2 regions of the Caldicellulosiruptor obsidiansis OB47 genome follow, and region 2 is predicted to be linked to the other one. Evidence: riboswitches for the same ligand, from Rfam matches in the RefSeq annotation. Region 2 holds a riboswitch; the other holds the start of a gene.
What was found. A riboswitch is a leader RNA that binds a small molecule or an ion and turns the genes downstream of it on or off. The one in region 2 is predicted to bind fluoride.

Region 1: linked by a shared signal. The riboswitch ahead of COB47_RS10205 (DUF6062 family protein) and the one ahead of crcB (fluoride efflux transporter CrcB) in region 2 are both predicted to bind fluoride.

Annotation. Positions count from the first base shown of each region.
Region 1 is NC_014392.1:2,173,242-2,190,028, forward strand. It holds gene COB47_RS10125 (APC family permease) at 1-201, shown strand, start outside; gene COB47_RS10130 (iron-containing alcohol dehydrogenase) at 281-1,468, opposite strand; gene COB47_RS10135 (winged helix-turn-helix transcriptional regulator) at 1,613-2,011, shown strand; gene COB47_RS10140 (gamma-glutamylcyclotransferase family protein) at 2,055-2,411, shown strand; gene COB47_RS10145 (DUF421 domain-containing protein) at 2,422-2,928, opposite strand; gene COB47_RS10150 (GntR family transcriptional regulator) at 3,146-3,532, shown strand; gene COB47_RS10155 (ABC transporter ATP-binding protein) at 3,529-4,428, shown strand; gene COB47_RS10160 (DUF6449 domain-containing protein) at 4,403-6,412, shown strand; gene cysS (cysteine--tRNA ligase) at 6,436-7,833, opposite strand; gene epsC (serine O-acetyltransferase EpsC) at 7,790-8,494, opposite strand; gene gltX (glutamate--tRNA ligase) at 8,536-9,993, opposite strand; gene COB47_RS10180 (hypothetical protein) at 10,139-10,327, opposite strand; gene COB47_RS10185 (hypothetical protein) at 10,496-10,819, opposite strand; gene COB47_RS10190 (dynamin family protein) at 10,847-12,616, opposite strand; gene COB47_RS10195 (universal stress protein) at 12,628-13,047, opposite strand; gene COB47_RS10200 (cation:proton antiporter) at 13,052-14,182, opposite strand; gene COB47_RS10205 (DUF6062 family protein) at 14,225-14,851, opposite strand; fluoride riboswitch at 14,931-15,005, opposite strand; gene COB47_RS12675 (hypothetical protein) at 15,205-15,366, opposite strand; gene COB47_RS12025 (ATP-binding cassette domain-containing protein) at 15,428-15,775, opposite strand; gene COB47_RS10215 (ATP-binding cassette domain-containing protein) at 15,812-16,411, shown strand; gene COB47_RS10220 (hypothetical protein) at 16,457-16,787, opposite strand, start outside.
Region 2 is NC_014392.1:619,838-636,624, reverse strand. It holds gene COB47_RS02695 (cellulase family glycosylhydrolase) at 1-1,091, opposite strand, end outside; gene aspS (aspartate--tRNA ligase) at 1,327-3,111, opposite strand; gene hisS (histidine--tRNA ligase) at 3,159-4,424, opposite strand; gene crcB (fluoride efflux transporter CrcB) at 4,545-4,901, opposite strand; gene crcB (fluoride efflux transporter CrcB) at 4,898-5,296, opposite strand; fluoride riboswitch at 5,389-5,452, opposite strand; gene COB47_RS02670 (IS481 family transposase) at 5,677-6,882, shown strand; gene COB47_RS02665 (cation diffusion facilitator family transporter) at 6,789-7,646, opposite strand; gene COB47_RS02660 (hypothetical protein) at 7,853-8,722, opposite strand; gene COB47_RS02655 (hypothetical protein) at 8,742-9,653, opposite strand; gene COB47_RS02650 (helix-turn-helix domain-containing protein) at 9,679-10,203, opposite strand; gene COB47_RS02645 (phosphoribosyltransferase) at 10,297-10,923, opposite strand; gene COB47_RS02640 (sensor domain-containing protein) at 11,028-12,866, opposite strand; gene COB47_RS02635 (response regulator) at 12,894-13,337, opposite strand; gene COB47_RS02630 (methyl-accepting chemotaxis protein) at 13,358-14,359, opposite strand; gene COB47_RS02625 (chemotaxis protein CheW) at 14,360-15,346, opposite strand; gene COB47_RS02615 (IS110 family RNA-guided transposase) at 16,085-16,787, opposite strand, start outside.

The sequences.
Region 1 (16,787 bases), 980 kb from region 2:
ATAACAGTCATCATACCCAAATTTACTGTACAGCGCTGGTGGCAAAAGATTTTGCACAACCATACATGGCTGTTTATAGAAAAAGAGCTATTAAAACACAAACACATAGTTGTCTCTGTCATGCCCCTGCAGTTAAAAGATGATTATGTGGTTTTGAAGAAAAAGAATAAGCCTTTGTGGAAGGTGTTGGAGGAGGATTAAAAAGAAATCAAAATGGGCTATTCTTAGGTCTTTTTAAAGTTACCTAAAAATAGCCCATTTTTATTTTGTTTTCTAGCGTTTACTTATATGCATTTTTCATTATCTGTACAGTTTCCTCAAAGCTCAGCTTATATGGGTCAACCTCGAAAAGCCCACCCATTGTTTTTATAGCGTTGTCAGCAAACTTTTCAATCTCATCCTCTTTAATTCCATAGTCAGACATCTTTAAATTCCCAACACCACACTCTCCCTGAAGCTTTTTCATTGCTTTGACAAATGCAAATGGTCTTTCATCCTCTGGCAAAGAATCTACATCAACACCCATTGCTTTTGCAAGCTGGACATACTTTTGAGGCACTTTTGATGCAAAGAATGTATGGTATGCTTCAGATAGCATTATAAGCCCTGCACCGTGTGGTAAATCAGGGTAAAATGCAGAGAGTGCATGTTCCATTGAATGCTCTGAGGTACAGCTGGAAGTGGATTCTACAAATCCTGCTAAAGTGTTTGCAAGAGCTACATATGTCCTTGCTTCAAGATTGTTTCCATCTTTTACACAGACCGGCAAATACTTTGCAATAAGCTCAACACTCTTTAGTGCAAACATATCACTTATTGGCGTTGCAATCTTTGCAATGAAACCTTCAACTGCATGGAAGAAAGTATCAAACCCTTGGTATGCTGTCAGGTGCGGTGGCACACTCAACATAAGTTCCGGGTCAACAACTGAAAGTGTTGGAAATGTATACTGATTTCCATAACCAATCTTTTCATTTGTCTCTTCATTTGTGATAACAGTCCATGGGTCAGCTTCTGTTCCAGTTCCAGCTGTTGTTGTTATTGCAACAATTGGAAGTGCTCCACCTGATGGGAATTTCCCTTTACCGCTTCCACCGACAATATAATCCCAGTAATCACCATCATTTTTGGCCATAAGAGCTATGCTTTTTGCAGAGTCGATACTGCTTCCACCACCAAGTCCAATTACAAAATCGCAACCTTCTTGCCTTGCTAACCCTGCACCTTCCATAACATGCTTCTTTATTGGATTTGGCAAAATCTTGTCAAAGACAACATAATCAATCCCTTTTTCTTTTAATATCGCTGTGAGTCTGTCCAAATATCCATACTTTTTCATAGAAGCTCCGGCAGAGATTACAATTAAAGCTTTCTTACCTGGCAAGTTTTCATCTTTGAGTCTATCCAAACTTCCTGGACCAAACAAAATTTTAGTGGGCATAAAGTAATTGAATACTAAATTTTCCATGTTTTTTACCTCCAGAATACAATTTAAAACTTTATAAAGTAAAATTTCTTTAAGTTTAGTATAATATTTTTGTCATCGGTTACAAGAGTGCACTTTTTGGATATAAAGTATCATAGATGATACTAAAGGAAGGTGTTTTGCGTTATGGCTCAAAGACAAAAGGTCAAAGAAGCAACATGCGAAATAGAAGTAGCATTCGAGGTAATAGGTGGAAAATGGAAACCTCTTATCCTTTGGTATTTGGGCGAATATGGTACTCTCAGATTTGCTCAGCTGCAACACTTAATTCCAGATATCACTCACAGAATTTTAACAAAACAGCTTCGCGAACTCGAAGAGCATGGTCTTGTCCAGCGAAAAGTATATCCTGAAGTTCCTGTGAAAGTAGAGTACAGCCTAACTGAAAAAGGAAAAGAAGTCTTGCCAATTTTGGATATGATGTGCGACTGGGCTGATAAGCATGATTATTTTGGATATAAACTAAAATATTGCCTTTGCAATGATGAAGTTTGTGATATCAGTGAAGATGGACAACCAAAGTAAAAGAAAAAATTTACTTTTTAAATGTGCTGTGAGGTGACAAATTATGTATCTTTTTGTTTATGGCAGCCTTCTTTCTCATAACAGTCACAATCATCTTTTAAATGGCTGCAAACTTGTTGGAAAAGCAGTTTTAGAAGGCTATGGACTTTACAAAGTTAGCTGGTATCCGGCAATTGTACCAAAAAAAGATGCAAAAGTGGCAGGAGAAGTATATGAGGTTGATGAAAAAACAATAAAGGAAATAGACAACTTTGAAGATGAAGGTAAGCTTTACAAGCGGCAAGTGGTTGAAGTCATTTTAAATGGAGTTGAAGTTCTCAGAGCGTGGACATATGTATATTTACTTAACGTTGATGAAAAAAACTATATTCCTTTTGAAAAACAGCCATGGAGAGAATAGGTAAAATATCTTATTCTCTCCTTTTTATTCTCACTGGTATTTTCTTTTTAACATACTCACTTTCAGCTCTTTCAGAGATAATGCTGATATTGCCATCCATCTCAAAAACAGCAAGCTCAACATCGTCAAGTGAAGCAACACCGTGCTCTCTCACTGTCTCAAGCAGCTCATCTTTTGTAATCTTTGCTTTAGCTAAATTTTTTTCATTGATTTTTCCTTTATACACCAATAATAGAGGCTCTCCCTCAATCAAACGTTCTATCTTTGGAAACCTGTACACAATGAGCTTTATAATATAGTTTACAACAAACAATGAGGTTGCAGCAACAAGCCCGCCTGCCAGACTCGAATCTGCTCCCACCATGGCATTTTGCACAGAATTGCTAAGAAGCAGGACAAAAACTAAATCGCTAATTGAGAGTTGCGAAACATCTTTTTTGCCAAACAGCCTGATGGCAAAGATGATAAACAGGTATATTGAAATTGAACTAAAAGCTATATAGAGATATCTTAACATTTTCATTTGACTCCTCTTACCTAAGTTTTAAATGGTGATCTTCGAATCTTGTCTGACTTTGAAATATTCTTTTTCTTCTAATTTTATCAAACTGCCCTTCAAGCTACAATACTTTCAAAAAGTTTCTACAAAAAGCTTTACACATTTCAAAAAATCATTTATAATATAACTGTATTAATACTGATAGTACAGTTAATACAGAAAAGTGGTGAAGTAAATGTTTGAAATTGACTGGAAGAGCAGAGTACCCATCTACAAACAGCTTGTGGAAAGGATAAAAGAACTAATCTTAAAGGAGGTTTTGAAAGAAAATGAACAACTTCCATCGGTGAGGTCTCTTTCGAAAGAACTCACAATCAATCCAAATACAATCCAAAAAGCATATCAAGAGCTCGAAAGAGAAGGTTATATTTACTCAATTCCTGGCAAAGGAAACTTTGTCGCACCTGTAAAATCAAAGATAAAAGCTGAAAAAGAAGAAAAGATAAAATCTCAGTTCAAAAAAATTGTTTTTGAGGCACTTTTTATTGGTATCTCAAAGAACGAACTTATCAAAATTATTGAAGAAATTGAAAAGAAGCTATCAGGAGGCGATAAATCTTGATAAAGGTAGAAAATGTTTGTAAAAGGTTTGACGAGACTGAGGCATTAAAGGGAGTAACTATAAAAATTCAAAGAGGTTCTATTTTTGGTATTGTTGGAAGAAATGGTGCTGGTAAAACTACCTTGTTAAAAATTCTGACAGGGGTATACAAAGCAGATAGCGGTTCTGTTTTTTGTAATGGTGAACCTGTTTTTGAAAATCCGCAAGTAAAGTCAAAAATATTTTTTGTACCAGACAATCCCTACTTTTTTAGAAACTTTTCAATTTACAATATGGCAAATTTCTATAAAGGAATTTATAATACCTGGGACAGCCGCCACTTTGAAAATCTTCTGAAGATTTTTAATCTTCCACTGAAAAAAAGAATCTCAAAATTCTCAAAAGGTATGCAAAAACAATGTGCAATCCTTTTTGCTCTCTCTTCACGTCCAGAATTGCTTGTACTGGATGAACCTTTTGATGGTCTTGATCCTGTTATAAGGCAGAGTGTAAAAAAGCTTTTAATAGAAGATGTTGCAGATAGAAGTGCATCAGTAATTATATCATCTCACAATTTAAGAGAACTTGAAGATTTCTGCGATACTATTGCAATTCTTCATGAAGGGAAAATTTTGCTTTGCAGCAATATAGAAGAGTTAAAATTAGATACTTGCAAAATTCAAGCTGTGTTCAAAAAGAATTTTCTACCTGAAAGTTTGAATAGATTCAAGGTAATCTCTTACTCTAAAAAAAGTAATATTGAGGTAATCATTGTGAAAGGCAACAGAGAAGAAATTTTAGATACATTAAAAGATTTTGAGCCGGTGTTACTTGATATTTTACCCCTTTCGCTCGAGGAAATATTTATTTACGAAATGGGAGGGTTGAAAGATGAGCTTACCCAAATCATGGATTAATAAAAAATTACTTTTTGTTACTCTTAAAAGATTTTGGTTTGTAGGAGTTATATACTTTTTAGCTTTATCAGTAATTCCATTTTCTATTATTCTATTCGATTTGCCTTTAATTTCAAAATACCCCGACAGTTATATAGTTTCTAAGTACACTGTAACAAGAAATCAGGGATACTGTATTTTTGTGAGTTTACTTATTTGTTTTGCTCTTAGTGCATTTGTATTTAATTATCTTCATTCAAAAGATGCCGCAGATCAGCTTCATAGTCTTCCTCCAAAGCGAATAACACTTTACATCTCCAACATCTTAGCTTCTTTTTTATTACTTTTGCTACCTATTATACTTAATACAGTAATTTTATTAATATTAAAGTTAAATCTGTTAGACAAATTTGAAATACAGTTAAAAGAGATATTCTTCTGGGGCTTAAATACAACTGCCGTCGCAAGTTTGTTTTTTTCAATTGCAACTTGCTGTGCAATTATCACAGGCACACCCTTTGTCCAAATTTTCTTGAGCTTTGTTGTACTTATGCTGCCATCATTTTTATATTATACCTCCATTTTAAATCTCAAAAACTGGTTATTTGGCTATTATCCCTCACCAAATAGCGCTGTCGTTGAAAAAATAAATCCTCTTTTAATAATGTTTACACCTGTATCACCTTCTTCTCCACTAAAGCCTGTTGAATATACCGGCTTCTTTAGTATTGCCATTTTTTTGATTGTCCTCGGTAGCATATTATACAATTTTCGTAAAATTGAAAATGCCGGGCAATCCATAGTATTTGAGTTTTTCAAACACATCTTCAGATATGGAGCTGCTCTGTGCGGCGCACTTTTAGTAGGACTTTATTTGCCTTACATTGGACAAGGAAAATCTTTCTGGTTGGCAATATCAGGATATTTGATCATTTCTTTTGTATGCTTTTTAATTGCTGAAATGATTCTGAACAAAAAAGTCAATGTTTTCAATAAATCTCTTTTGAGATATAGCTATTTTGTAATATTTTTGTTCTTAGCAATAGGGATGATAAAACTGGACCTGTTCGGATTTGAAAAGTACGTTCCGCAGGAAAAGGAAATAAAAAGTGTGGTTTTTAAAGAATACTTTTTTATAGGAAATCACTCTGAAGATATAAGTACTTTTGAAGACCCCAAAATAGTAAAAATGGTTATAAACATTCATAAGCAGATTATTAAACAAAAACAGGAAATTGTAAAGGAAAAAGATTCAAATTCTCCATACAAAACTACTCTTTATATAAGCTATAACTTGAAAAACGGGAAAAAGATACAAAGAGAATATTCTGTTGATATTCAAAAATTTTCTCATTATTTAAAACCTCTTTATGAAAATCATACTTTTAAATATAACCTTTACGAAATTTTTAAGGTATCGCCTATAAATGTTCAATCAGTATTATTGAGTAAATACAGTAACTATTCTTCAATACAAGATAATTCTTTAAAAACTCTTGTTAAATCCTCTGATATACCTGAACTATTAGAGGTTTTAAAAGAAGAGATATACAATAAGAAATTTGAGGATATGATAAACAATACAAAAGACCAGTGGGGTGACATCGAAATTGACTTGAAAACACCCATTTACCATGGCAAAATTCCATTTTCAAAAATTGTGATACCATTTGAAAAAAGCTTTACAAAGTTAGAAAAATGGCTGGCTAAAAAAGGATATATTAGATTTGCTCGTATTATGCCAGATGAGATAAGTTATGCTCTCATAGGAAAGTCAAACAATCCAGATAAACTGAGAAATACCTTGGTGGGTAACCCAAATTTAGCGAAAATAAAAACTGGAAAAAAGATAACAGATAAAGTCTTGATAGACAAATATTTGCGTATGTGTGAAAGTCCATGTAATTTTTTTAGTTACATCACTTCAAAAAAGGAGATATATTATATTATCTTTTTTGGAAAATCATCTAAAATAATATACACAGGAATTTTGAAAGATTTATAAAAAAACCGGGCTTTTGCCCGGTTTTATTTTATTCTCTCAATCTTTGTCCCCTGAGGGGTGTCAAGAACAATATATCCCAAGCTCTTGAGCTCATCTCTTATTCTGTCGGCTTCGGCAAAGTTCTTTAACTTTCGTGCCTGATTTCTTTTCTCAACCATATCTAAAATCTCCTGTGGCACATACTCTTCTTTTGAGCTATATTGCTCTAAAATTCCCAGTATACTGCAAAGTTCTTTTAATACATCTTTAGCAAAAGTCAAAGTTTCTTTTGAACAAAAGTTAGCATGTGTATTGATTTCCCTTACCATTTCGAACAAATACCCTGTTGCCTCGGCAGTATTCAAATCATCTTCCATTGCCTCTATAAATTTTGCTTTAAGCTGTTCAATCACAGTTTTTAGCTTATCATTATTTTCAGATGAAGAAGTTTCATTTTGAATCAAAAACTCAAGATTTTCGTAGCAGGTATAAATTCTTTTGAGTGCCACCTCTGCCTGTTCAATCAAATCAAGAGAAAAGTTCAGAGGCTTTCTATAGTGCGCCTGAAGCATGAAAAGCCTCAGAGCTTCTGGATGGTACTTTTCAATGATTTCTCTCACAGTAAAGAAGTTTCCCAACGACTTTGACATTTTTTCATTGTTTATATTAACATACCCATTGTGAATCCAAAAACGTGCAAAAGGTTTTCCTGTCGCTGCTTCACTTTGTGCAATCTCATTTTCATGGTGAGGAAAGATTAAATCCTGTCCACCTGCATGAATGTCAATGGTCTCGCCAAGGTATTTCATTGCCATAACAGAACACTCTATATGCCAGCCAGGTCTTCCCTCACCCCATGGTGAGAACCACGCCGGCTCACCTTCTTTTTTAGCCTTCCACAAAGCAAAATCAAGCGGATCTTCTTTCTTTTCGCTCAGATCAACCCGCGCACCAGCCACCAGTTCTTCAATATTCTTGTGAGAAAGTTTACCATATTCGGCAAACTTTCTTGTTCTAAAATACACGTCACCATCAACCACATATGCATAGCCTTTGTCAATCAACTTTTGTATCAAGACTATCATATCAGGGATTTCTTCTGTTGCTCTTGGATTTTTGGTTGCTCTTTTTACATTGAGCCTGTCTGCGTCTTTGTAGTATTCTTTTATAAACCTTTCAGCAAGTTCAAATACGGTTATCCCCTCTTTGTTTGCTCTGTTTATCATCTTGTCTTCAATATCAGTGAAGTTTTGGATGTATATTACCTCATATCCTTTGTATTCAAAATATCGTCTCAAAGTATCAAATACAATCAAAGGTCTTGCATTGCCGATATGAATAAAATCATATACAGTCGGACCGCACACATACATCTTTACTTTGTTTTTCTCAAGAGGTTCAAACTCTTCCTTGGTCTGGCTGAGAGTGTTGTAAAGTTTCATACTCTTTTAATCTCCTTTCATACTCGGCAAGTTTTTTCTCCAAAGCTTCTATCTTGGCTTCAAGGCTGCAAATCTGCATTGCAAGCGGGTCGGGAAATCTTATCTGGTCAAGCTGTTCTTCAACAGTTGGCTTTTCCTTTTTCTCTTTTCTGACAACTCTTCCTGGCACACCAACCACAGTTGAGTTCTCTTCAACCTCGCGAAGAACAACTGCATTTGCACCAATTTTGGTATTATCTCCTACTTTGAATGGTCCTAAAACCTTTGCACCAGCACCAATTAAGACGTTGTTTCCAATTGTTGGATGGCGCTTGCCTTTTTCTTTTCCTGTGCCGCCCAATGTCACGCCCTGATAAATCAGAACATCGTCGCCAATCTCAGCTGTTTCACCAATCACAACACCCATGCCATGGTCTATAAATACCCTTCGACCAATCTTGGCACCGGGATGTATCTCAATACCAGTTTTGTGCCTTGCACGCTGGGAAATCCACCTTGCAATGAAGTACATCCTGCGGTTGTAAAACCAGTGAGCTATTCTGTGGTATATAATAGCCCACAGGCTTGGATACAAAAGAGTTTCCAGCCTGCTCTTGCAAGCCGGGTCCTTTTCCATGATAACATCCATCTCTTCTTTGATCATTCTGAAAAATCTAAACATACTCTCAAAAACTCCTTTGCAAATCCATAAGAATTCTTAATTTAATTATACCACGTTTTGAAGAATTCCAATCGTTTTAGTATGTTTTCTTTCCCTACAATCTCTATTATCTCCACAAGCTCAGGTCCGTGAGTTTTGCCGGTCAACACAACTCTTATCGGCATAAATAAGTTTTTGCCCTTGTAACCTGTCTCTTTTTGAATCTCTTTGAAAAGCATTTTTATACTATCTGAATTGAGATTTTCCACATTTTTTATCTTATCTTCGAATACACTTATCAAATGCTTTACATGCTCCCATTTTAATACCTCTTTGGCTTCATCTTCTTCTATTTTGACTTCATTATTAAAGAAGATATCTACCTTATCTTTAATCTGAGATAGATAATCCAGTCCCTCATACACAGATTTTACTATTTTCTTTAGCCATTCAAACTTTTCTTCTGCATCTTTTTGAGTAACATACCCTGCTTCAATAAGATATGGAATGCACATTTGAGTAAGTTCATCCAGTGATTTTAGCTTAATGTGCTGGGAGTTTATATAGTTTAGCTTATCAATGTCAAATATTGCAGGGTTTTTGGAAACCCTGTCCAGTGAAAAATTCTTAATCAGATAATCCATATCAAATATTTCTTTATCCTCTGGTGGTGACCAGCCAAGCAATGCCAAAAAGTTTATAAGCCCTTCTTTTAAATACCCTTGTTCTTTGTACTGTTCAACCCAAGTAGAACCATGGCGCTTTGACATCTTTGTTCTGTCTTTCCCTAAAATCAAAGACACATGAGCAAACTGCGGAAGATTGAAGTCAAGAGCATTGTAAATTAGAATCTGGCGCGGAGTGTTTGAAAGATGCTCCTCACCTCTTATAACATGCGAAATCTTCATCAAATGGTCGTCTATTACAACTGCAAAGTTGTATGTTGGAATTCCATCAGACTTGACAATTACAAAGTCGCCTATATCATCTGACATAAACTCTACATCTCCACGCACAAGGTCATGAACAATTATCTTAACACCTTCTGGCACTTTAAACCTGACGGTTGGTTTTCTCCCCTCCTGCTCAAATCTTCTTTTTTGCTCTTCTGTTAAATTCCTGCACTTGCCAAGATATCTTGGCATCTGTCCCTGACTCAGAAGCTGCTGACGCTGAGCCTCAAGTTCTTCTTCACTGCAGTAGCAATGATATGCATATCCTTTTTCAAATAAGACGTCAACATATTTTTTGTAAATGTCCACTCTTTCTGTTGATCTATAAGGTCCATGAGGTCCTCCTACCTCAACTCCTTCGTCCCACTCAATCCCAAGCCATCTCAAGCTTTCGATGATAACCTTTTCAGACTCAATAGATGATCTTTCTAGATCTGTATCTTCTATCCTTAATATAAACTTTCCACCATATCTTTTGGCAAAAAGGTAGTTGAAAAGTGCTGTTCTTGCACCTCCTATGTGAAGATGCCCTGTTGGACTTGGTGCAAATCTTGTTCTGACTTCCACTTCTTTCAGTCCTTTCTTCTGGAATTTTATAAATTATTCTCTATCTTAACAAGTGACTTATTCTTAAAGATAAAAACATATTCTCTTTTTAAAAGTATAAACTTTGAAAAATTTGTAGTCAATCTAAAAATAAAAGAGATGAATATTAGAAGAGGGATGTTCTGAGTTTATCAATTACAGCTTTAAACATATCATCAACAACAGTATTGTACTCAACAACAAATGATTTTGTTTCACCATTTACAACCCCGCCTATTTTTATCCATGAATATAATAATATAGAACCATTTTCAATATAACTTATATTTTGAATAGGATACAAAACAGCTTCCACTTTATTTTTTACCCTCTCAAAAAATATAACCTTGTCAGCGTATAACAATATTAACTTCTCATTTGTTCTTTTGCTACCCCATCTATCAGCAGGGGCACATATGCCTATTAAAAAAGAATCTAAATATGTTCAATTAAAGCATTCAGGACACACATATCTCATCTTTCTTCATTCCTTAAAACCCAAAAGTTTTTTTAGGAATCTATTTTCTGCTTCACAGCCATTTAAACTCATTTCAAGTAACTTATTTTCTTTTTCTAATTGAAAATTTTTAAATTTAATAACTGAATACTGTGAAGAAAGCATAAGAAGTTGCCTTCTTAAATCATCTTCTTCAGAATTACTTTGTTGTAATTGATATGCCTTTATCCCCATTTCAAAAATAGCACGATAAGCATCCTCTTCGGTGTACGAATCTTTTTCAAAATCTTTTATCAACTCTTTAATCTCTTCTAAGCTTTCTTCACTAATCTCAAAAGAAATTCTAACCATAATAAACACCTCAATTTAGTTAATGTTTTATATTGTTAAATCGAAAATAATTTGAGAGATTTTTTCCTTTAATTTTGTAATTTTCTCCAACACCTTTTGATTGGATTGCATCTTCTTTTCCAGCTCACTTTGGCTCTTATTAAAATCTTCTTTAGAATTTCTCAAAAGCTCGGTTATAATGCCACAAACCTGGGATATTTTTTCCTCCATATCAATCTTAAAAGCATCAAAACTTTCTTCCATTCTTCTTAGAAAATCATACCTGATTCTACCGATATTCCTATCAACATCAATTTCAACCCTGTCAAGCACTCTCTTTAAAATAATCCTTTGAGCAAGTTTTTTGGGCAAAAGATAAGTAAAGTATACAGGATCAATCTCCAATGCCCCAACTTCGTAGCCTATTTTGTAAGTAAATTTACTTTGTGCCACAAGCCTTTGCAAACCTTCATAGTATTCTATATCAATAGAAAAGAGCTGTCTTGCCCTTTCCTTGATACTATTTATTACCTCATTTATTTTCTCACAATACCTCGACAAAAGGGCTGAATACTTATTTTCGATTTGTTTTTCAAGATCACTTTTCAACAGCTCAAACTCTTCTACAATAGCCTTCTCAAGATATTTCTCAAGCTGCTCTTTTTGCTCAATTTTTTTAAGTCTTGCAATTGATGGATAATAATCATCTATCTTTTTAGTTATCTTAACTACAAGTTCCTTCTTTATTTTCTCCATCTCGTCATCAAAACTTTGTAAAATATCATTCATCTCAATTTTAAATAGCTTATAAATTTCAATCTTGTTTTGATTTACCTTATCCAAAAACTCACTAAATTTTTCTATATTTTCTTCAAGTTGTTTTATTGGCATAAGCTTGAGTTTCAAATCATTTTCTAAAAACGCTTTGCAAACTCCCAAAAAAACATCTAAACTTTTTAGGTTGCTCAAGATTTTTACTTTTTCCTTCTCTTCCTTTAAAAATTGTTTTAATTCTTCCTCAAAACTCTTTATGTAACTTTTTCTAATTATTTCTTCATTTTTAGATATCTTGCCTTCAAGTGCCATCTTTGCTGAAAGAGGAAAGATATTTATATTTTCTTTCTTTGTAATATCCTTGATTACATTAGTTGTAAAATTCACTATCTCTTCTATTTCATTTTTGCTCGTCAAATCAGATTTGTTAATTACAAAGAATATTTTGTGTACATTTTCAGCAATCTTAAGTAGAAACTGTTTTTCAATTTCAGTAATTGGTGGGTCAACAGATAGTACAAACACAACTGCATCTGACCTGTCAATAAATTTGTATGTCACATCTGTATTGTGCTGATACACAGAACCAATTCCCGGTGTATCAACAATCACAACATCTTTATTCAAAAAATCAAACGGATATCCTATCTCAATTGTATCCACACCTTTTTGATTCTTAGGATTCCCTTTTTCTGTGCAATATAGATCAAGCTCATCGACTGGAATTTCTTTTTTTACACCACTTTCAAAAATTACATTCACTTTAACCTCAGGACTGTAATAAATCTTTGTTATTACTGAGGTCAAGGGAAGAACCCCGGTCGGTAGTAAATTTGCACCAAGCATGTAATTTATAAGCGTCGATTTTCCCCTTTTAAACTGACCCAATACAACCAGATAAAGTGCATCCTTTTCAATCTTTTCCTTAATATTTCCTGCTAACTTCTTAATAGATTCTGAATCAATTTCATTTGAAATCTCTTGGACTTGCTCAGTAAAGTTTCTAATCATATCTTGCACAACATTATATTCTATAGTCCTCATCCTAAATCACCTCATTTTATCACCATCACAGAACAATGTGCGTGTCTTACAATGTTTTCAGCAACATTTCCAACAATATACCTTGCAACACCGCTTCTCCCTCTCTGCCCAACAATGATAAGGTCTGCCTTGATACTCTCTGCAAAGCTTACAACACCATTTGCAGGATGTCCTGGAACAATTGTACAGTTTATTTCAATTCCTTCACTTTTTGCCCTCTCTATTGCCTGCTGCTGTATTTTTTCATAATACTGACGTGCATCATTTAGTATACCGTTCAGTTCATCTTTTGTCTCCACAAAATCAGGTATATGCGCAACAGAAACAATGTGTATACTTGATTCGAACATCTTTGCAAGCTCAAGCGCTACCTCAAAGCCTTTTTTAGAATGTTCAGACCCATCATACGCAACAACAATCTTTTTATACATTGTTCTAAACCCCCTTATCATTTACTTCTTCATTATTCTGAGGATTGAAAAACTTTTGAGCTATCATTGTTGGCACAACCGCACTCAATATTACAGCAGACACTAAAATAGAATACTGACTTTGAGTTATTATCCCCTTGTTCAAACCAAATAGCGCTGAAATTGTACCAAAAGTTAAACCTGTTGACATCAAAAGGGTTGTATAAATCCCTTCTTTCTTTCTGTACTTGAACATTACTGTAAATGGCCTTACACCTATATATTTTGCAATCATCTTGACAATCAGAAAAGCCAAAACTATCCAGATATAATTGATAACACCAAATGTTACCTTGCTACCAGCTTTTAGAAAGTAAAAAGGAGTAAAAAGTCCAAATACCATGGCTCTGAGCCTGTAGAGAAGATCTTTTTGTTTTGCGAAAAATGGTGACATTGCAAGTCCCAAGATGTAAGCAGGCAGTACTGCTTCCATATTAGAAAGATTTGCTATTCCTCCGCAAAGCAGTATTAGTAAAAATAGATATTTTAATTCAAGTTGATATGTTCTATTTCCAAACTTGTTAAAGAAAGGTTCTGTGTACTTGTTTGCTACAATTGTGGCTATTATCATAACAATTATAAACACCAGTATCCACCAGTTGTAATTAGCAAATAAAAATCCAAGCATTAAAACTGTTCCGAGGTCATTTATAAAACATGCTGCCAGAATAACCTTGCCAAGCTCTGTTGTGTTGAGACCTGTCTCTATCATCACAGCATACACAACTGCAACAGATGTGGTTGAAAGTGCAATTCCTGCAATCTGAGCTGCTCTCATATCCCAGTGGAAAATCCAAAATGCCGCTCCCCATGCAAACAAAAAAGGCATCAAAAATGCAAAGATTCCTATCAACATGCTCTCTTTGAACTTGTTTTTTAAAACATCATAATCAATCTCTGCTCCTGATAAAAATGTCAATATGATGCTTCCCATACCAGCTAAAAAATCAATCCACTGATTTGTGTTAAGGTGCAGCAGATTCCCTGCAAGAAACCCAACAACTATCTCTACAAGTGATATGGAAATACCAGAAAAGTAAGCTAAAAATCCTGCAAACAGAGCTATTGCCATCCACTTCGAAAACTCCAGCCACATCAAAATCCCCCCTGTAGTTATTTGAAAAGTGGTTGAAATTGACTAATCTTCAGAACCTGCAACAAACCTGACTGCCATGTGCCATGACTTTACTTCTTCAGAAGTGTAGTTTTCATGAATGTTTCGGTAATCATTCTTTTCCTTTATTTTCTCAAGATGAGTTATTATCTCATCAATTTTTCTTTTAACAATAGATAGAAGTTCATTTTTTGTTGAAGACGAAGTCATTTTTTCTAAAACCTGATCAAGATGTCTTTGACATATAAATCCTTTTTCTGCAAATGCTACTTTAAACTTAGGTTGAGTTTTAAAGTAGTGAGAAAATGCTCTTGTATAAGTGTCTTCAAAATTCTGTTCTTTTTCGCAAAATACGCAAATATTTTGTTCTTGATTTTTCTTTTTACGAGGTAAAATATCTACTCTATGATTGTTTTTGAAACTATTTAGCAAATCTGAATATATAATAGCATGAGCAAGCACATCTCCAAACGACTCTAATTTTCTTGCATGAGATGAGCATATTCCTCCTTTTCTGATTCTGTCACGCAGACTATAGTCGTTTACAGACTCATAAAGAAAATCATCAAAGAATTTGTTCATTGCCTTATTTTTTAGATGGCAAATTATACACCTGTCCTCTTTCATATTTTCTATCATCTCAAAATACACAATATCCAAAGTACATCCCCCCTATCTTTGAAAAAGTTCAAACTCTTTTAAAAAAGCAAAAAACTCCTGCCCGCACTTTATACGGACAGGAGTTATCAGCCAACAAGGGTATTCCCCGTGGCATTTTAAGGCGAACTCCATCGCCTCTATATTAACTTTTAAGTTCTGTGCATAATTTCGTAGACCCTTCGGAACAAAACGTATAAGTATATTTTAACAAAAATTTTTATACATTTCAATAGACTTGCTAAAACTTCTAACTATATCAGGTTTCCCTGCTAAAAAATAACTTTTGTCTTCTTTATATTACAAAACAACCAGAGCCTCCTTGCACAAAACAGCAAAGAGGCTCTTTAAAAAACATTTGACTCACTTGCCCCAAGGTCTATTCCCCCCAGCAGTGCAAATGATACATTTTGAACCTTGTCGGAGCTGATGTTTTCAATCCTGAAAATTTCTTTGCCAATTCTGACTGCCTTTGGTGGATACATCTCTTTGATTTCCCTTCCCACCATCAGGCTTACAACCTGGTCAGGATTTGTCTTTTCTGTATTTAGTGTTGAGATGTATCTGCCATCACGAAGATTTTTCAGAAAGTCTTCCTATGTATATATTCTCAGCAACAGTAAGATGAGGGCAGAGCGCAAGCTCCTGGTGAACTATGCTAATTCCAAGATTTTGAGCATCTCTCGGAGACCTTATTTTGACCTTTTTACCCTCAAGGTATATCTCGCCTTTGTCTGGAAGAAGGCTTCCTGAAATAATGTTTATCAAAGTTGACTTACCAGCTCCGTTTTCACCAACTATTGCATGTATCTCTGCCTTGTTTACTGAAAATGAAACATCAGAAAGTGCCACAGTGCATGGAAAAATTTTTGTAATTCCATTTAACCTTAAAAGTTCGCTATCAGTGGAGCTTTTCATGCAAATCTCAATCCAATACTTTCAAAATCTCTTGGAATATTTACTGTACATCAGGAGCTTTTATATTTCCCTCACCTTTCTGTTGCTGAAAACATCTTTATTGACAATAAACCGAAAAATAAACTTGGTTTTGTAAGCTATAAAACTATGATAAAACAGGCATCAGAAATCTTAAGTAAAATGGGAGTTTATATAAACCCTGAAACACTCTGTAAAAACCTTGGGCTTTCTCAGCTTCAGATAATTGAAATTTGTAGAGCACTTGTTCAAAATGCAAAGGTTTTGATATTTGATGAGCCAACGGCAGGGCTCACAACATATGAGATAGAAAATCTTTTTAAAATAATAAAAGAGCTAAAAGAAAAAGGAATTGTAATAATATTTGTGACAAACATGGTTGAAGAAGCTCTATCTATCGCAGACAGGGTAACAATCCTGCGCGACGGTGAGGTTTATAACATCATAAATGAGCTTGCAAGAATTGGCTGTGCTATTATTTTCATCTCTTCTGACTTTTCAGAGCTGATTGGTATGTGCGACAGGATTTTGGTACTTCACAAAGGCAAAACAGCCGGGGAGTTTTCTAAAAGGGAGATGGATTATGATAAAATTTTAAAGACAGCAATGGGAATATAAAAAAAGATGGCATCTGCCATCTGAATACTGAAAATTTTATTGTTTCTAGTCTGAACAGTCATTTGAAGAAACAATATTTGATTTTCCTCTAAACTTTTCACTTTTCTTATCTGTGTCAAAATCCTTAATTAATTCAAGTTTTTTGACAAGTATTTGTTGTTTCTGGATAAGTCTTTCGAGTATTTCAGCAACTGATTTTTGTAAAGCAATAATTTTCTCGAAATCATCAGGTTTGGAAAGTTGATGTGAATCAACAATTTTTTTAATCTTCTCAGCTTCTGCATCTATAAGGTTTGCAATTGCTATCTCTTCTTTTGCAACAGAGGTCAGTACTTCATTTACCGCATTCTCTCTTGGATTATCACCATGCACTGAC
Region 2 (16,787 bases):
TACTCTCCGGATATACTAAGCTCTTTCATATCCCACTTCTTATCATTGCCAGGATCAAGTGAAGTGGCATAATGCATGCCACTAACATACGGGACAAAAGCAGCTGATGTTTCATTTTTGTTTGATAGTGACCAGTTCACCCAGCTAATATAGTTTGCATTTAAATACTCAAGCCACTTATCCGCCTCATCAAGATATGGTCCACCATCACCGCTTGCCAAACTTGTTCCCCATTCGCTCACAAAAATTGGCACACCATTTTCAAATGCCTTTTTCATGTTTTCAAAAACATACCCACCTACAGGATGAGACCCAGAATAAAAATGTACTGAATACATAACGTTTTTATCGTCTATAGGATCTTGAATTGCAAAGTCGGGTCTTTGACTCCAATTGGGCGAACCTACAATTATAATGTTCTGATTCCCCAAACTTCTGAGCATTTTTATGATGGACTGCGCATAAGCCTTTACCTTTTTCCAACCATCCAAGCTATTTTCTACTCCCGGCTCATTTGGATTCGGTTCATTACAAAGTTCATATATTATGTGATAGTCATTGGGAAAACTTGTAGCTATCTCTTTGAAAAAGTCTTTTGCTCTTTTATAAATTTGGGCATTCGGGTCGCCTGGATTTAACACATGCCAGTCAACAATCACATACATGTCATTTTCAATTGCAAGTTTTATTCCCTTTACAACTTTTTCTTTAATGCCTGGATTTGAAGCATAACCACCTTCACCCACATACATCGCAAGCCTTATAACATTGCATCCCCAATCTTTTGAAAGAGCAGCAAACGCATTTCTGTTTACAATGTCACCATACCACTGGAGTCCATGCGTGCTCATGCCACGAAGCTGAATTATTTCGCCTTTCTTGTCAGCTAAATACTTTTTACCGTTCTTTTCGATAATACGGAGCCTGCCAGCAACTGATGGTTTTTTCACCGCTTGGTTACCAAGAAGGTGTGGATATTTCCTACTTTCATATGGTGTATTCTTAGCAAACACAGTAAATATTTGCAAAGTGAAAGTAATTAAAATCACTATTTTTAAGAATTTACTAAATCTTAAAATAGTTCTTTTCATAATTGTATTTCCTCCCCTTTAATCATTACTATTTTGTTATATAGTGTATAAATAATATAATCCATACTATAGGAAATAGTGAACTAAAAAACTTTCATATCTGTTTTAAATTTTTGATCTGATATTTGTAACATCTTGCTCTAAGACATGGTAAAAATTTTGCAAAAAAATAAGGCTCCTGTCCCACCAAAAATTTTCAGCTTTTTTAGGGACATGGAGCCGTGAAAAATTCTTGTTATTTTACAACATCAACTTTGATGTGAAGTTCGCGAAGCTGTTTGGGTTCAACCTCTGATGGCGCATCTGTGAGCGGACATGAAGAATCCTTTACTTTTGGGAATGCGATTGTATCTCTTATCGAATCAAGTCCTAAAAGAAGCATACAGAGTCTATCAAACCCATATGCAATTCCGCCATGTGGCGGTGTTCCATATTTGAACGCCTCAAGCAAAAATCCAAACCTGTCTTGTGCACGTTCTTCAGTAAAGCCAAGTGCCTTGAACATCCTCTTTTGTAACTCTGTTGAGTGAATTCTGATAGAACCACCACCAATCTCTGTTCCATTTAGAACAATGTCATACGCTTTGGACCTGACTTTTGCCGGGTCTGTCTCCAAAAACTCTATGTCCTCGTCCATAGGCGATGTAAATGGATGGTGCTTTGCTACATACCTTCCTTCTTCTTCTGAGTACTCAAATAGAGGAAATTCGGTCACCCACAATAGATTGAATTTGGACTTGTCAAGAAGGTTTAATTTCCTTGCAATCTCAAGTCTGATATTTCCAAGAACGTCAAATACAATCTCGTCTTTGTCTGCTGAGAACAAAAGAAGGTCCCCAACTTCTGCACCAAGTCTTTTTAGAATCTCATTTATCTCTTCTTCCTTTAAAAACTTAACAATTGGCGATTTTAACCCATCACTTTCAACTGCTATCCAGGCAAGTCCTTTTGCTCCAAAATTCTTAGCATACTCAACCAAGGCATCTATCTCACGCCTTGAAAATGTAATCGCACATCCCTTTGCATTGATAGCTCGGACAGAACCACCCTTGTTTGCCGCATCTGCAAAAACTTTGAACTCGCAATTTTTTGCAATATCAGTGAGGTTTACAAGCTCCATTCCAAAACGGGTATCTGGTTTATCTGAACCAAATCTTTCCATCGCTTCCTTGTAAGTAAGTCGTGGTAAAGGAAGTTTTAAGTCTATCCCCAGCATCTCTCCAAAAATGGTCTGTAGTAATCTTTCATTTATTTCAATTACATCATCTACGTCAACAAATGACATCTCAATGTCTATCTGGGTAAACTCAGGTTGTCTGTCTGCTCGCAAGTCTTCGTCTCTAAAACATTTCACAATCTGAAAATATCTATCAAACCCTGCAACCATTAAAAGCTGTTTGAAAAGCTGCGGCGATTGTGGCAGTGCAAAAAATTTTCCCGGAAATATTCTGCTCGGAACTAAATAATCCCTTGCACCTTCTGGAGTGGATTTTGTAAGCATGGGGGTTTCTATCTCTATAAAACCGTTTTGGGATAAAAAGTTTCTAACCACTTGATAAAGTTTGTGTCTAAACATTAAGTTTTTTTGCATATCAGGTCTTCTAAGATCAAGATATCTATACTTTAGCCTTACAGCTTCATTTACATTTATCCCCTCTTCAATTGGGAATGGCGGGGTTTCGGACTTGCTAAATATCCTGAGTTCTTGTGCCCTTACCTCAACCTCACCAGTTTTGATTTTAGGGTTTATTGTCTCAGGTGGTCTTTTTTCAACAATACCTCTAATACCAATACAGTATTCGGACCTTAATGAGTCAGCTTTGTCTAAAAGTTCTTCCCCCATCTTCTCATCAAAGACAACCTGTACAATACCAGTCCTATCCCTCAAATCAACAAATATTATGCCGCCAAGGTCACGTCTTGTATCAACCCAACCTGTTAGCACAACCTCTTTTCCAACATCCTCAAGCGACACTTCTCCACAGTATTTTGTTCTTTTAAAGTCCTTAATACTTTCCACACCTATCACCTTCTTTGAAAATTTTAAAAGTTACAAAAACATCCTTGTTATTTTTGAACTTGTTTTTTCAAATAGTGGCAAGCATTTTTTATTTCAACTATCTCCTCTGAAGATGTCCTCATATTTCTAATTTTGCAAACACCTTTTGCAATTTCGTCGTCTCCAATGATTATAGAAAACTGGCAACCAAGCTTATCAGCATATTTCATCTGGGATTTTAAACTTCTTGACATCTCTTCAATTACAGTTGAAATTCCTTCAAATCTGAGCTTATTTGCAATTTCAAAAGCCTTCCTGATACTATTGTCTCCTACAACTGCCACAAACACTTCTGGAATTTGTGGTTTTACCGGAAGAAGCCCATTTTGTTCAAGCAGCATCAAAAGCCTCTCAACACCTATTGCAAAACCAATTCCAGCAATAGACGGTCCTCCTATTTGTTCTATTAAATTGTCATATCTTCCACCACCGCAGATTGCAAGCTCTTTATCGGAGACTGTAACCACAACCTCAAAAACCGTTTTGGTGTAGTAGTCCAAGCCGCGAACAATAAATGGGTCAACCTTGTAAGCAACCATAGCTGAATCCAAGTAAGTCTTTACCTTTTCAAAATGGTTTTTACAATCATCACAAAGATAATCAATTGGTTTTGGTGCGTCTTTTGCAACCAGCTTGCAATTTTCTTCCTTGCAGTCCAAAATTCTCATGGGGTTTTTATCAAGCCTCTGATGGCAGGTAGCACAAAGCTTTTGAGAATTTGCTGAAAAATACTCTTTTAAATTTTTCACATACTCCTTCCTGCACACAGGACACCCGATGCTGTTGATATTCACAGTAATATTGTCAAGCCCAATGCTTGTAAAAAAATTGTAAGCAAGTGAAATTACCTCAGCATCTGTCACAGGCGAAGAAGAACCAAAATTCTCAATTCCAAACTGGTGAAACTCTCTGAACCTACCACCTTGTGTGTTTTCATACCTGAAAGCTGAAATAATGTAGTAAAACCTCTGCGGCATCGGACGTGATGCAAAACCATGCTCAATAAATAGTCTTGCTGTGGACGCTGTTCCTTCCGGTCTTAAGGTGATACTTCTTCCACCCTTGTCCAAAAAGGTATACATCTCTTTTTGGACAATATCAGTGGTCTCACCCACTCCTCTTTGGAAAAGCTCTGTGTATTCAAATGTGGGAAATCTAACTTCTTGATAGCCATAAAGTTTGCAAATCTCTCTGAATTTATTCTCAACATATTGCCACATATAACTTTCTTCCGGAAGCACATCCTTTGTTCCTTTTGGTGCTTGGATTTTCATTTCCTACTCTCTCCTCAAAATAATTAAGAAGATTAGAATTTGCAATATTTAAATTATATATTAATTCAATTTGTGGTTTCAAGTGATGAGACCTAAAAAATAATCAAAATATAGTAATACTTAGACAAAGCTTGCTAACCAAATTCCCACACCAGCTGCAACTATTCCAAAAATGATAGAGACAAGTACATAAATAAAGGCTTTCATGTGTTTTTCTCTCTTTATATACCTTGATGTTTCAAGCATAAATGTAGAGTATGTTGTAAATCCCCCAAGAAGACCAGTCATCAAAAAAAGTTTGTATTCACCCGAAAGATGTTTTGTTGACAAATATCCTATTAAAAAACTCCCAATCACGTTTATAAACAATGTAGATACAGGATGGTCTTTGTCCATTACTTCTCTAAATATTTTCCCAATTGTATATCTCAAGATTGCTCCAATTACTCCACCAACTCCAACAATGAGATAGTTCATGCCACCCCATACTCCTCTTTTTGCTGTCTTTCTGAAATAGCTCTTGCAAGTTCAAAGCCAAAAATTGAAGCTAAAAGCCCAAGTACAATGGATAAAAGAGGATATATAACAGCAATTGTAAACTCTCTTTTCATTAAAAACTTCACAATTTCAAGTACAAATGTAGAAAATGTTGTAAAGCTGCTTATAAAACCTGTTGTTATCATGTGTCTTAAGGCAGCTGAAATTTTTATGTGTTCTACCGTTATCTCTGCAACAAAGCATAAAACAAAACTACCAACAACGTTTATAAAAAGTGTTGCAAAAGGAAAGTGACTAATACTCATTTGGGATATAAAAAACCGGCTGACTGCTCCGAAAAAAGCACCAATGGCAATTGCTAAAATGTTTCTCATTTTGTTAAAAATACCCCCTCTGCCATATAAAATTTAGGCAAAAAACAGATTATTAAAACGCAAAAAACTCCTACAGATGTTGCACCGCTGCAGCATCTGTAGGAGTCATCAGCCCTCATTGGCATTTATTCAGCGGACTCCATCGCCGTCTGTAAATAATATTATATCATCGAACACAGTTGATTTCAATATAGAGTTTTTGTGACACTCTCGAATAGGTGTAAAGATATTTACCACAGCGAAAGAATGTACGAAAACAATAATGAAAAGCCCATAAAAAGAATTGTGGCTGCCTCCCTCCTGTTTGATATAATAAAAAAGTGTAATATTCCATTCAAAAGAAACATCAAAAAACTACCAGGATGGGAGGGCAGCCTACTATGAATATTATACCATATCATGAACTCAGAAAAATATCTCCTGAAAAGGCCAGAGAATTAATTCGAAAAGTATTTGAGGCAAATAACAAAAACATATCAAAAACTGCTAAAATATTAGGTGTATCAAGACACACTGTAAGAAGAGCAGTATATGGTCCTGTTGAGGATAAGTCTAGAAAGCCTAAAACTTGCCCTAAAAAACTTTCTTCTGAGCTTGAAAATCTCATTATCCAAGAGGCTAAAAAAACAGGATTCAGATACAGACGTCTTTCTCTTTATTTATTCAGAAAATATGGCGTTAAAATAAGTGAAAACACGATAAAATCTATTCTCAAAAGAAATAGTGTGCCGAGAAAGACAAGAAAGACGAAAAAGGGAGAAAGAAGTCTTTACGATTATGAGTCTCTCATCCCATTTTCTGAATTTCAGCTTGATACGAAACATCTTTTAGACAAAGAAAGCCTCCCAAAAGAAGTATATGAGCACATGATAAAATACAATCTACCGTGTTATGAGTGGAACATGATAGATGTTGCTACAAGGACAAGATTTACAGCTTATTCATATGAGCTTTCATCTACTTTTGGTTTTATGTTCATAACATTAGTAGTTTTATGGCTTAGGACACATAATGTAAGAAACCCAATAAGGATAAGATTAGATAATGGAGCAGAGTTTTGTGGTGGGAGCGAAAAAAAGCTAAAGGAGTGGAATGAGATGTTGTCATTTTTGGGAGTAGAGCTAAATCCTATTCCACCAAAAGCAAAACACTTGATGGGTATAATTGAAAATTCACATAGAGCAGATGATGAATATTTTTTGATGATTCATGCTGAAAGATGCATAACAAAAGACGAATTTATGACAAGAGCTCAAAAATGGCAGGATACGTGGAATTTTTATAGACCTCACAATGGTAAAGGAATGAATGGGAGGACACCTTTCGAAAAGTTTAGAGATTCAAAAATTCTGGTCTCCTCCCATGTATTTCAATTTCCTACTTTACTTCTTGAAGACTTATTAAAGAAAGTGGGGACTTTTTATTCTCTGTTCTGTAATAAATTAGGTGGTAAATATGTCTTCACCACGTGCCGAGTTTTTGTGACACTTTCCTATCTCTCATCTTCAGGTTCAATGTGGATTGTAATATACGAATTTGGTAGAACTGATTTTATATCCTTTTCTATCTGGTTACAGAGGTTGTGAGCGTCGATTAAAGTAGTTGAATTTTCCATTCTAATGTGAACATCAATCTCGCGCCTGTCTCCACTTTTCCTGGTTCTGAGCTTGTGAAAGCTTGTAACCTGGGAGTATCTTTTTATTATATTCTCAATTATCTCAATCTCGTTTTGAGGAAGACTCTTGTCAACAAGATCACATAGAGCTTTTTTGGTTAAATCAACAGATGCTTTTATTATCATAAGAGCAACAATGATAGCAATTATCGGGTCTATAATGTACACATGTGTAAGTTTTATTGCAACAAGCCCTAAAAATACTCCGAATGATGTAAACACATCTGTAAAAAGATGCATTGCATCTGCTTCTAAAGCTACTGAATCTGTTTTTTTAGCAACCCTGAAAAGTTTTGTCGATATAAAAAGATTTACAACACCTGAAATCAACATTACTACAAGCCCTGCTTCTATTTTTTCAATCTCTGCACCTTTAACAAATTTTTTCACTGCTTCATAAATAATCATAGCTGCTGCTAAAAATATTAATATTGCCTCAAATGCACCAGAAACATTTTCAAACTTACCATGACCAAAAGGATGATCACTATCTGCTGGTTTTCTCGCCTGCTTTATGGAAAAATATGCAACCAAACTTGCCAAAAGGTCAATACCAGAGTGAATTGCTTCAGAGATAACAGATACAGACCCCATAATACTACCTGCAATAAGTTTGAATAAAACCAGGGCTGTATTAGAAAAAACCGATAAAAGTGCTGCACCCTGCTTTTCCATATTTCTTCATTAAAACCCCTTTCATCATAAGCTTCTTCGCCAACACTATTAAAACAATAAAAAAATCCTGCCAAGACTCATGTTTTGTGTAAAAACATGGGTCCCGCAGGATTTTTTTATCCCTGCTGCCTGGTAAAATTCCCAGGCCCGAAAAGAGCTTTTTAACACTCTTTTCTGACCACTTCGAAAATATTAAATTTTTTATATTACTTGAGCTTTATTTTAACATCAAAGAGGTCTTTTGTAAAGACTTTTTTGGCATCTGAAAAACTATTTATGGTTGTAAAAAGAAGCTTTTCACAAATGATTTCAACCATGTTAATAGGCAAATTGATAAAGGGTGTCACGTTATATATACATATATCTTTCAGAGGAAGAAAATCAACACAAATCTCAGAAAGAAAAAAGGACTTTTTCAAAAATTCAAAATCTTCTACCACACCTTTTTCAGGATAGCATACTATCCCTCTTTTCAACCCATAAGCTTTCTTGTCTAACTCTCTGAACACAAACACTATATCCACATTTTCAAACAATTTCTCTTCTTCCCAGCAGTTTATTATAACTGTTCCGAACTCTCCCAAAAGTTCATCAGCTATTTTTGTCTCTTGAAATGAATCAAATGAAGTATAAAGAATATCTGTATTTTCTGCAAGCTCATATAAAAGTCCATTTTTTTTAGCTTTTTCAAGCCCAATTATTCCTATTTTTCTATTTTTTAAACGTTGACCGTACTTTTTTAATATTTCTCTTACAATATAATATGCAATAAAACAATTAATGTGAACATTTTCTTCATATGTCCAATCAAAGTGTATTACTCTTCCTCTTCTTTGTTGGTCAATAGCCAATTTTATCTTTTTATATCTTTTTGACAAATTTACTGTTTTTGGAAATATAAAGAATTCCAATCTCATTTCTATTCCATTAATTAGCCTTATATACTCTTCGAATTTAGGTTGTGAATTTACAACCAGAAATTTTCTTAGGAATAGAGGAAAAAACTTTGCATATTCTGGAAGAAAAATTCTACTTTCACCTTCTAACACAAAAGTAATAGTATAAATTTTTATCAACCCAAGAAAATATCTTCTACTAATAGAATATTTCTATCCTGGGCTTAAAATCAATCTCTTTTATGAGCTTTTCTATCTCTTCTTGACTCATGTCTTCCAATTTTTTGCCTGTCAGAGCAACTAAAATAGCTTCAACAACATTTGTCCCAAAAGATCTTCCCTCAAATTCAGGTGTTGTAGTAACAAGCATCTTTAGCTTTCTTCTTTTAAGCTCTTCAACATCCTCTTTTGTAATGGTATTTGTGATGATTATCTTTCCTTCCAAATTATCTGGCATGTACTTTTGAATGTATTTATAATCTCCCGCAATGATGTCTGCTATTTCAAAATATTTCCAATACTTTCTAAGCTTTTTGGGGTTTTCTTCTTTTTTATCATCATTGGGATACAACATGCTAAATGGTAATTTTATTATCAATGGGACAAGCAAAGCTGCAAGATAGTAAAACACCCTGAGACTCTTTATCATAAGTGGAATTCCTAAGGCAAACAGGGCATCACCAAGCAAAAGCTTGCATCCAGCCTCATATAGTCCCTCTGCAAGCTTGTATCTATCAAGCGCGCATACAACAAGTGCAGTTTTTCCTTTGAAATCTATTATGCTGTTGTCTTGAAGATATTTTATAACCCACTTTTCAAAGGTATTTTTAACACCTGTGCCATCCACAAGAGGCGTCTTTTTAGCAGCATTTTTTATGGGAATAGCCTCTCTTATGACATAATTTTTACCTCCACCGTAAAGTACAATGTCGATTCCTCCCATACCAAAGGCATCTACCTTGCCATCTAAGGACTTTATAATCTCTATTGCCTTTTTTATATCTCCATCTGTTCCTATTCTTTCAATCTCAAAGTCAATACCCATTATCTTAGCTACTGTTTTATGATTTCTCTTGCTCGAACCAATACTGACACTCACTACTCTTTTCATGCAAAAACATCTCCTTTTCTTTCTTCTACTCCACAATAGAATCTAAAATTCTCTTCAGCTCTTCAACATCAACTTCAACATCATATTTGAGCGGAGATTTTCCCAGAGGTATTGTAATGACCTCACAATCAAGAAAAGCTTTGAACCAGTTTAGTCTAAAGTCCGAACCCATGGCAATTACAATGTCAAACATTTTAAAATTATTTATATATTCACCCATGATATTCAAAAGCTGAGCAGCAGAAAGGGAGTTTATAAAACTATTTCTTTCTTCTTCTGTCATTAAAAGATAGTAATTTATTCCATAGCTCTTCAATACCTGCTCTACCTCATGCTTGTTTTTTACAGGAAATCCGATTGCAGCAATATTTTTGCCCTTGCGTACTTCTCCAAGCCCTTCAAGCTTTGAGATAAAAGACCTATCTATTTTCAGCTTTTCGGCAACCTCAATCTGCGAAAATCCTTTTTGACGAAGGTCCAATATCTTCTTGACTTCATCCACTATTTTTTGAAGACTTATGACCTTATCACCAACTCTATAAAAATCCATCTCTTCATCACACTCAACTGCTGGTTTGATTTTATATTATCACAAAAGCCTTTTTATGTTAACATTTTTGTGCACATAGTTTTTAAAAAAGTTTTAGCTAAGCATCTTTTTAATATCTTCTTTAGAGACCTGTGAAAAGTCGAGGTAAAACTGTCCAACTGCCCAAAATGGCTCGCTGCTTACAATATAAAAAATACCATCACATTCTTTTTCCAGCTCTTTTAACGTCGAAGGGGCAATTACCGGTGTTGCAACGTATATTTTTTTAGGATTTAGTTTTGAAAGAAACCTTATGCATGCTTTTGTTGTTGCACCTGTTGCAATTCCATCATCTACTATTATTGCCACCTTGTTTTCCAAGCTTTTATATTCAACAGAACCTCTATAGCTAATTAATTGTTCCCTTATATTTTCCAAAACTTTTTTCTTTTGGTGTTCTATATACTCTTCAGTTATAGAAAAATATTCTATATATTCACTATTTAAAATCACATCTCCGTTTATATCCACTGCAGCAATAGCAAATTCTTTATTAAAAGGAGCACCTATTTTTTTAGCAATAACAATATCGAAAGGTATTTTAAGCCTATCTGCAACTACTTTTGAAACAACCACACCACCTTTTGGAACTGCAAAAAGCACAGCATCTTGTCTTTCTTTAAAAACCTCTAATTTTTGGGCCAACTTTTCCCCAGCGTCAATCCTGTCTTTAAAAATCATATTTAAAATCCTCTCCTTTTATTTAGAACTTGCTACTTTAATTGAAAAAAAACAAAAAGGCACCTTATCATTTATTTTACCACATTGGTGCCTCTGTAAATTTTTTATTTTCCAAATTCATTTTCTTTAATAAACTTTACAATCTCTTCAAAATTCAAAGGTTTGCTTATAAAGTATCCCTGAACATAGTCACATCCAAGTTCCTTTAAAATTTTATACTGATTTTCTGTTTCTACACCTTCTACCACAACTTTTAACCCCAATTTATTGCAAAGTTTTATTATTGTTTCCACTACAAAGTATGTTTCTTCATTCTCAATCTCCTGGACAAAGGATTTATCTATTTTAACTGCTTCAATAGGTAATTTTCTTAAATAATTTAGAGAAGAATAGTCTACACCAAAATCATCTAAAGCAAATGTTATATTGTACTTTTTTAGTTCATTTATCACTTCAATGGCATAGTTAATATTTTCAATTGCTACTTTTTCTGTAATTTCAAATTGTAATTTTAGATTTTTAATTTTTTCATTTTCCACTATTTGAATTATTGAACTTATAAATTCTTTGTCACTAAATTGTCGTGGTGATATATTTATTGAAATTACAAAGTCTCTATTGAAATAATTACTAAATATTTTGGCTGATTCCAAAGACTGTTTCAATACAATCTTTCCTAAATCCACAATTAAGCCACATTTTTCAGCAATTGGAATAAACTCTAATGGTGATACAAATACCGATTTCAGATAATGCCATCTTAAAAGAGCCTCAAGTCCATAAATCTGTCTATTGTACAGATTTATTATTGGCTGATAAAACAAAATAAACTCATTCAAATCCATTCCATTTCGAAGTTCCTTTTCAATTATTCCTTCTTTTAACGTTTGAATTTCCAGAGAAGGTTTAAATACTTCATATTCATTTAATCCTTTTTCTTTTGCCTTTATCAAAGCCAAATCACATTTTCTTAAAATAGATGCTGTAGAATCATTAGCATCGTCAATTACAGTCGCTCCTATATTGTAATTTACTCTTATTAAATTGCCATTGATATTATATATAACAGTCAATTGAGATAATAAATTTTCAATATGATCAGAAACATTTTCAACTTTGCAAATTATAGCAAATCGATCAAAACCTATCTTGAACACTTTGCTTTCCTTGCTTAATATATCTTCAATTCTCTTACTTATTTGAACAATTAATTCATCTACAAGGTCATATCCATACATAACATTTAATTTTTCTAAATTTCTTACCTCTAAAAAGATTAAATAAGTATTGTCTCTATCAACATTACTAATTCTTAAATTCAACCATCTTATAAGTGAATTCTTATTTGGTAACTTAGTAAGTTCGTCAAAAAAAGCCAAAAACTCGAGCTTGTTTTTATAATCCTTTATTATTTCATCTTTTTGTTTCAAAACAATATCCTGTTTCGATAATCTGAATTTTAAACTCTCACTTTCTTCATTTATCTTATTAAACTCTCTTTCATATTTTTGAATCTTTTTATTCAATCTTTCTATCTCATCCAAACTAAAACCTATAGAAAGAAAAACTTTTCTATTACTTTCTGCAATCTCTACTCTGGAGTTACACCATAAGAATGTCTTTTTTATTCCATTCACGTCTTTTACAGGATTTACATAATATTTAATTTGCTCATTATTTACTAATTTTTTATAAACCCAATTCATTTCTTCTTTTTCTTTTTCATCAATAAAAATATCAATCCACTTTTTCCCCTCTACTTGCTCAGGCAAATATCCAAGCAGCTTATCACCGCTCTCTTTAAACTCTAATATTGTTCCATCTTCAGTCCAGATAACTATTACATAATCGCTTATATTGCCAAAATAACCTTTCAAGTTTTCTACAAATACTTCTATCTTCCCACCTTGTATCTTCTCATATATCTCTTTTCTTAAGCTCATGGAGAGATTACCCCCGCGCAAAAAAATTCATCGTCTTTTAAATCTATCAATGTAGCGTCTGATATTATCAAAAAATGTATTTTTTGAATTTTTTGTTTCATCATTTTTTATAACATTCTCAAATCTTTTCAACCATTTTTCAGTTTCTAAATCTTTTACAATAAAATCTTTTGCCCCTTTCAAAAGAGCTTTTCTCACTGTATCTTCTTCCCCTTTAGAACTTATAACAATTATTTTTGCATTTTTGTCATACCTTAATATCTCTTCCATTGCTCTGATTCCGTCTAATTCGGGCATTTCAATATCCATTGTTACCACATTGGGTTTTAGTTTATTGTAAAGGTTTATAGCTTCAAGACCGTCACTTGCTTCTGCTACTACTATCCCTTTGAGTTTTTCTTCAACAAATTTTCTTATAATTCTTCTCCAAACCGGTGAATCATCTACAATCAGAAAGGTTATTCTTCCCATAGTATAACCTCTCTCATTTTTTAAACTTTTACAAACTCTTTATTTTCCTTAAATTCTTGTTCTACAATCTGAACAGCTTCAGTGTGAATATTTTCAAGCACTCCAACAATCTCTTGAATGCCAGCAAAATGCTGTTTTATCTGATTATATAGCTCTTCTTGATACCCTAGCACCGAACTTATGAGGTTACTGAGAGAATCAATCTCATCTGTTATCTCACGTGTACTGTTTTCTAACTCCTTAATCCTGTTTACAAAATTTTCAATCTTTTTATTGTTTGCATTTATATCATCTACAACATTTGCCATTGCTTTGCTGATTTCCTTAAGATTTTGTTTACCACCATCTGCAAGTTTTCTCATCTCAGATGCCAGTAAACTGAATGTTAAAGAATCTTTCATTTTGTTAGCTTCAATCTGGGCATTCAAAGAAATAAATGAAATTTCTTTTACAATATCGTTAATAATTCCTGCAACTCTTTCCATTTTCTCAATATGATTTGAAAGATTTAAAACATCCTTTGATAAATCTCGCATCTGGTTCAAAATAAGATTTATATCTTCAACAGATTTGGAAATCTTATTTTTACCTTTTACCAAATCACTTTCAACTGTAGTTGACCGAATATTCATATCATCTAAATTTTTTATCAAAGCTTCATTTATCTCATCCAATACCATCTTAAATGCTTCTGTAACCTCACCAAGTGACATAAATAAGGTTTTAAATCTTTGATAAATCTCATTTCTATAACTTTCAAAATTGCTTTTTTCTATTTCATCTTTTAAACTCTCATTTTCTGATCGAAGTTTATATATCTCATCTTTTAATGGTTTTTCTATCATTTGTATTCTATTTTTGTACAAATTTATGAATTCCTTAGGTACCTTAGATTCATCCACTCTTGTAGCCATAAAATAAATGATATTCTGTATTTCTTTAGACTTTTTGACAATCAAAAACCCTTCAGCAACTATAACTATTAACATAAGTACGGAAAATGCATATATATACCATGCCATTTAAATCAACTCCACACTATTTTTTGTCCTTTCTATAATCTTCTTTATATCTATCACCTGTACAAATTCTCCATCCCTCTCTACTATTCCTTTCAAAATTTCCGTTGATACAGATGCTATGTTAGCTTCTTTTATCTCATCTGGAAGAACGCTCAAAACCTCTTTTACATTATCAACAAAAAGTCCAAATGTCATAGCTTCATCTCCGATTATTAAAACCTTATGATTGCAACCATCATTCCCTTCCACCCCCAGCAACTTGCCAAAATCAACAATTGTTACAACGTCCCCGCGCAGATTCATAAGTCCCATCACATGTTCAGGGGCAAAAGGAATAGGAGTTACATCAGCTGGTTTTACTATTTCTCGGACAAACTCCACTTCAATCCCATAAACTACATTTCCATACTCAAAAGAGACAATTATTTTATAATAATCTTCATCAGTGGTTTCGTCAATCTCATTTAAATCAAATGTTTTTAATACATTACTATTTTGAGAATAGTCAAAATTTCTTTCCAATTCAAACCTGTTTGGATTTTTATCATTTGATTCTTTGTCCAAAACTACTTGGGAAGATTGACTTGAATTTGTTATTTCTTTTAATCTTTCTATATATGCCGAATAATCAAAAACCTGTCCACTTCCACTGTTTATAATATCTGCTAACCTTCGAATAATATCTATACCTTCTAAAATGGTATTTATAACCTCACTTGTTGGATTTATCTCATAGTTTCTCATCTTATCAAGCAAACTTTCCATCTCATGAGACACATTTATGATATCCTGCAAACCAAGAAAGTTTGCTCCGCCTTTTATAGAATGGATTTCGCGAAATATAAAATTCAATGTTTCATAATTTTTCGGGTCACTTTCAAGTTGCAAAAGAGCATCTTGAGCATTCTCAAGATGCTCGTATGTCTCAACAACAAACTCTTTTTTTATCTCCTCCAACTCTGCTGCACTAAACAGCTGGTCTGTCATTGTAATCCCACCTTTTTAGTTTCTTGTTACAATCCTAAAAATTTTTGGACATGTGATATTAGCTCCTCACTTGTTACAGGTTTTTTTAAATATAAATTTGCTCCTGCTTCTAATGCCTTTTGCTCTTCTGAAGGATTTGTCGTAAGCATAATAACAGGAATTCTCTCTCAATATACCTTTGATTTTCTCAAAATATCTTTCGTTTTCTTCAAATTTCGTAGTTATAAAAATTTATTTAGTGCTTGTTATTTCTATTATTGCTTTATTCTACCACATGAAGATTAGATTCAACCTGCTTTTTGTATTAATTTAGATATTATACCATATTGCGGCGGGTATCCGTCCACAATAACCATGGTGTTTACCCTCTCATGTCTCTCAGGGTCTTTCTTACCTTGCCCTCAATTCCCTCGTCCCATCTACCATGGCGTGGATGTCGGTTATGCTCGTATGCAGGGTCTTCGCCCTTATGGTGATTGTACTCCGACTAACCCGCTCTCATTTTCCAATCGTCCTATAAAAATTCATTTAATTTAATCTAATTCTTCTTCCCTTCTATTCTTAACCTTAACATACTTTCTATGATTTGAATCCCTAATAAAAGGGGCGCTTTGCTACTCGACATGTCTTAACTCTTCTCGCAAAGCTAAGAAACTTTTACCCCCTCAAGATGTGTATTCTGCTAATCTTTCGCTCCTACTTTAAACTAAAATTTCTTAACTTATTTTTTTATTTCTTTTACGCTGTTGTTGCTAAAGCCTCTCTCTTTATATCGCTCAACATCTTGTTCCCATCATATTTTATCCCTTTTTTTAAAATCGCGTAAAATATCCTTATCAACTTACAGCAAAGCGCTATCAGTGATTGCTTCTTCTTCAATGGATTGTTCTGCCGCATAGTGTAATACATATGCAACTTCTTAAATTCTTCATTCTTTGCTACTATTGTAATCATAGCCTTAAATAAACTACTTCGAAGCCTCCCACGCCCTCTTTTGCTTATACACGTCTGTCCCTTATGCTTGCCAGAACTATTCTCAACTATATTCAGTCCCGCTAATTTCTGTATCTGCTTAGCATCTTCATATCTCATTATATCCCCAACCTCAGATATAAAACCAACTGCTGTCTTTACTCCAACACCTTTTATCTCAAGCAGCTTTTCTCCATTCGGAACATCTTTCAAAAGTTTTGCCATTTCATCTTCTATTCCTTCCAGCTGCTTTCTTAAAAGCTCATATTCTTCAAGCAAATATCTCATCTCTTGCCTTGCCAGCTTCCTACCTTCTTTCTTACCTATACTCCTTTTAGCAGCTTCCACTAATTCCATAGCCCTTTTGCGACTTATCGCTCGCTTGTCTACTTTGTCACGCCAACATTCTATAATCCCTTCCACTCCCTTTTCTACTACATCACAAGGCAATGGCATCTCTTTTAAAGTC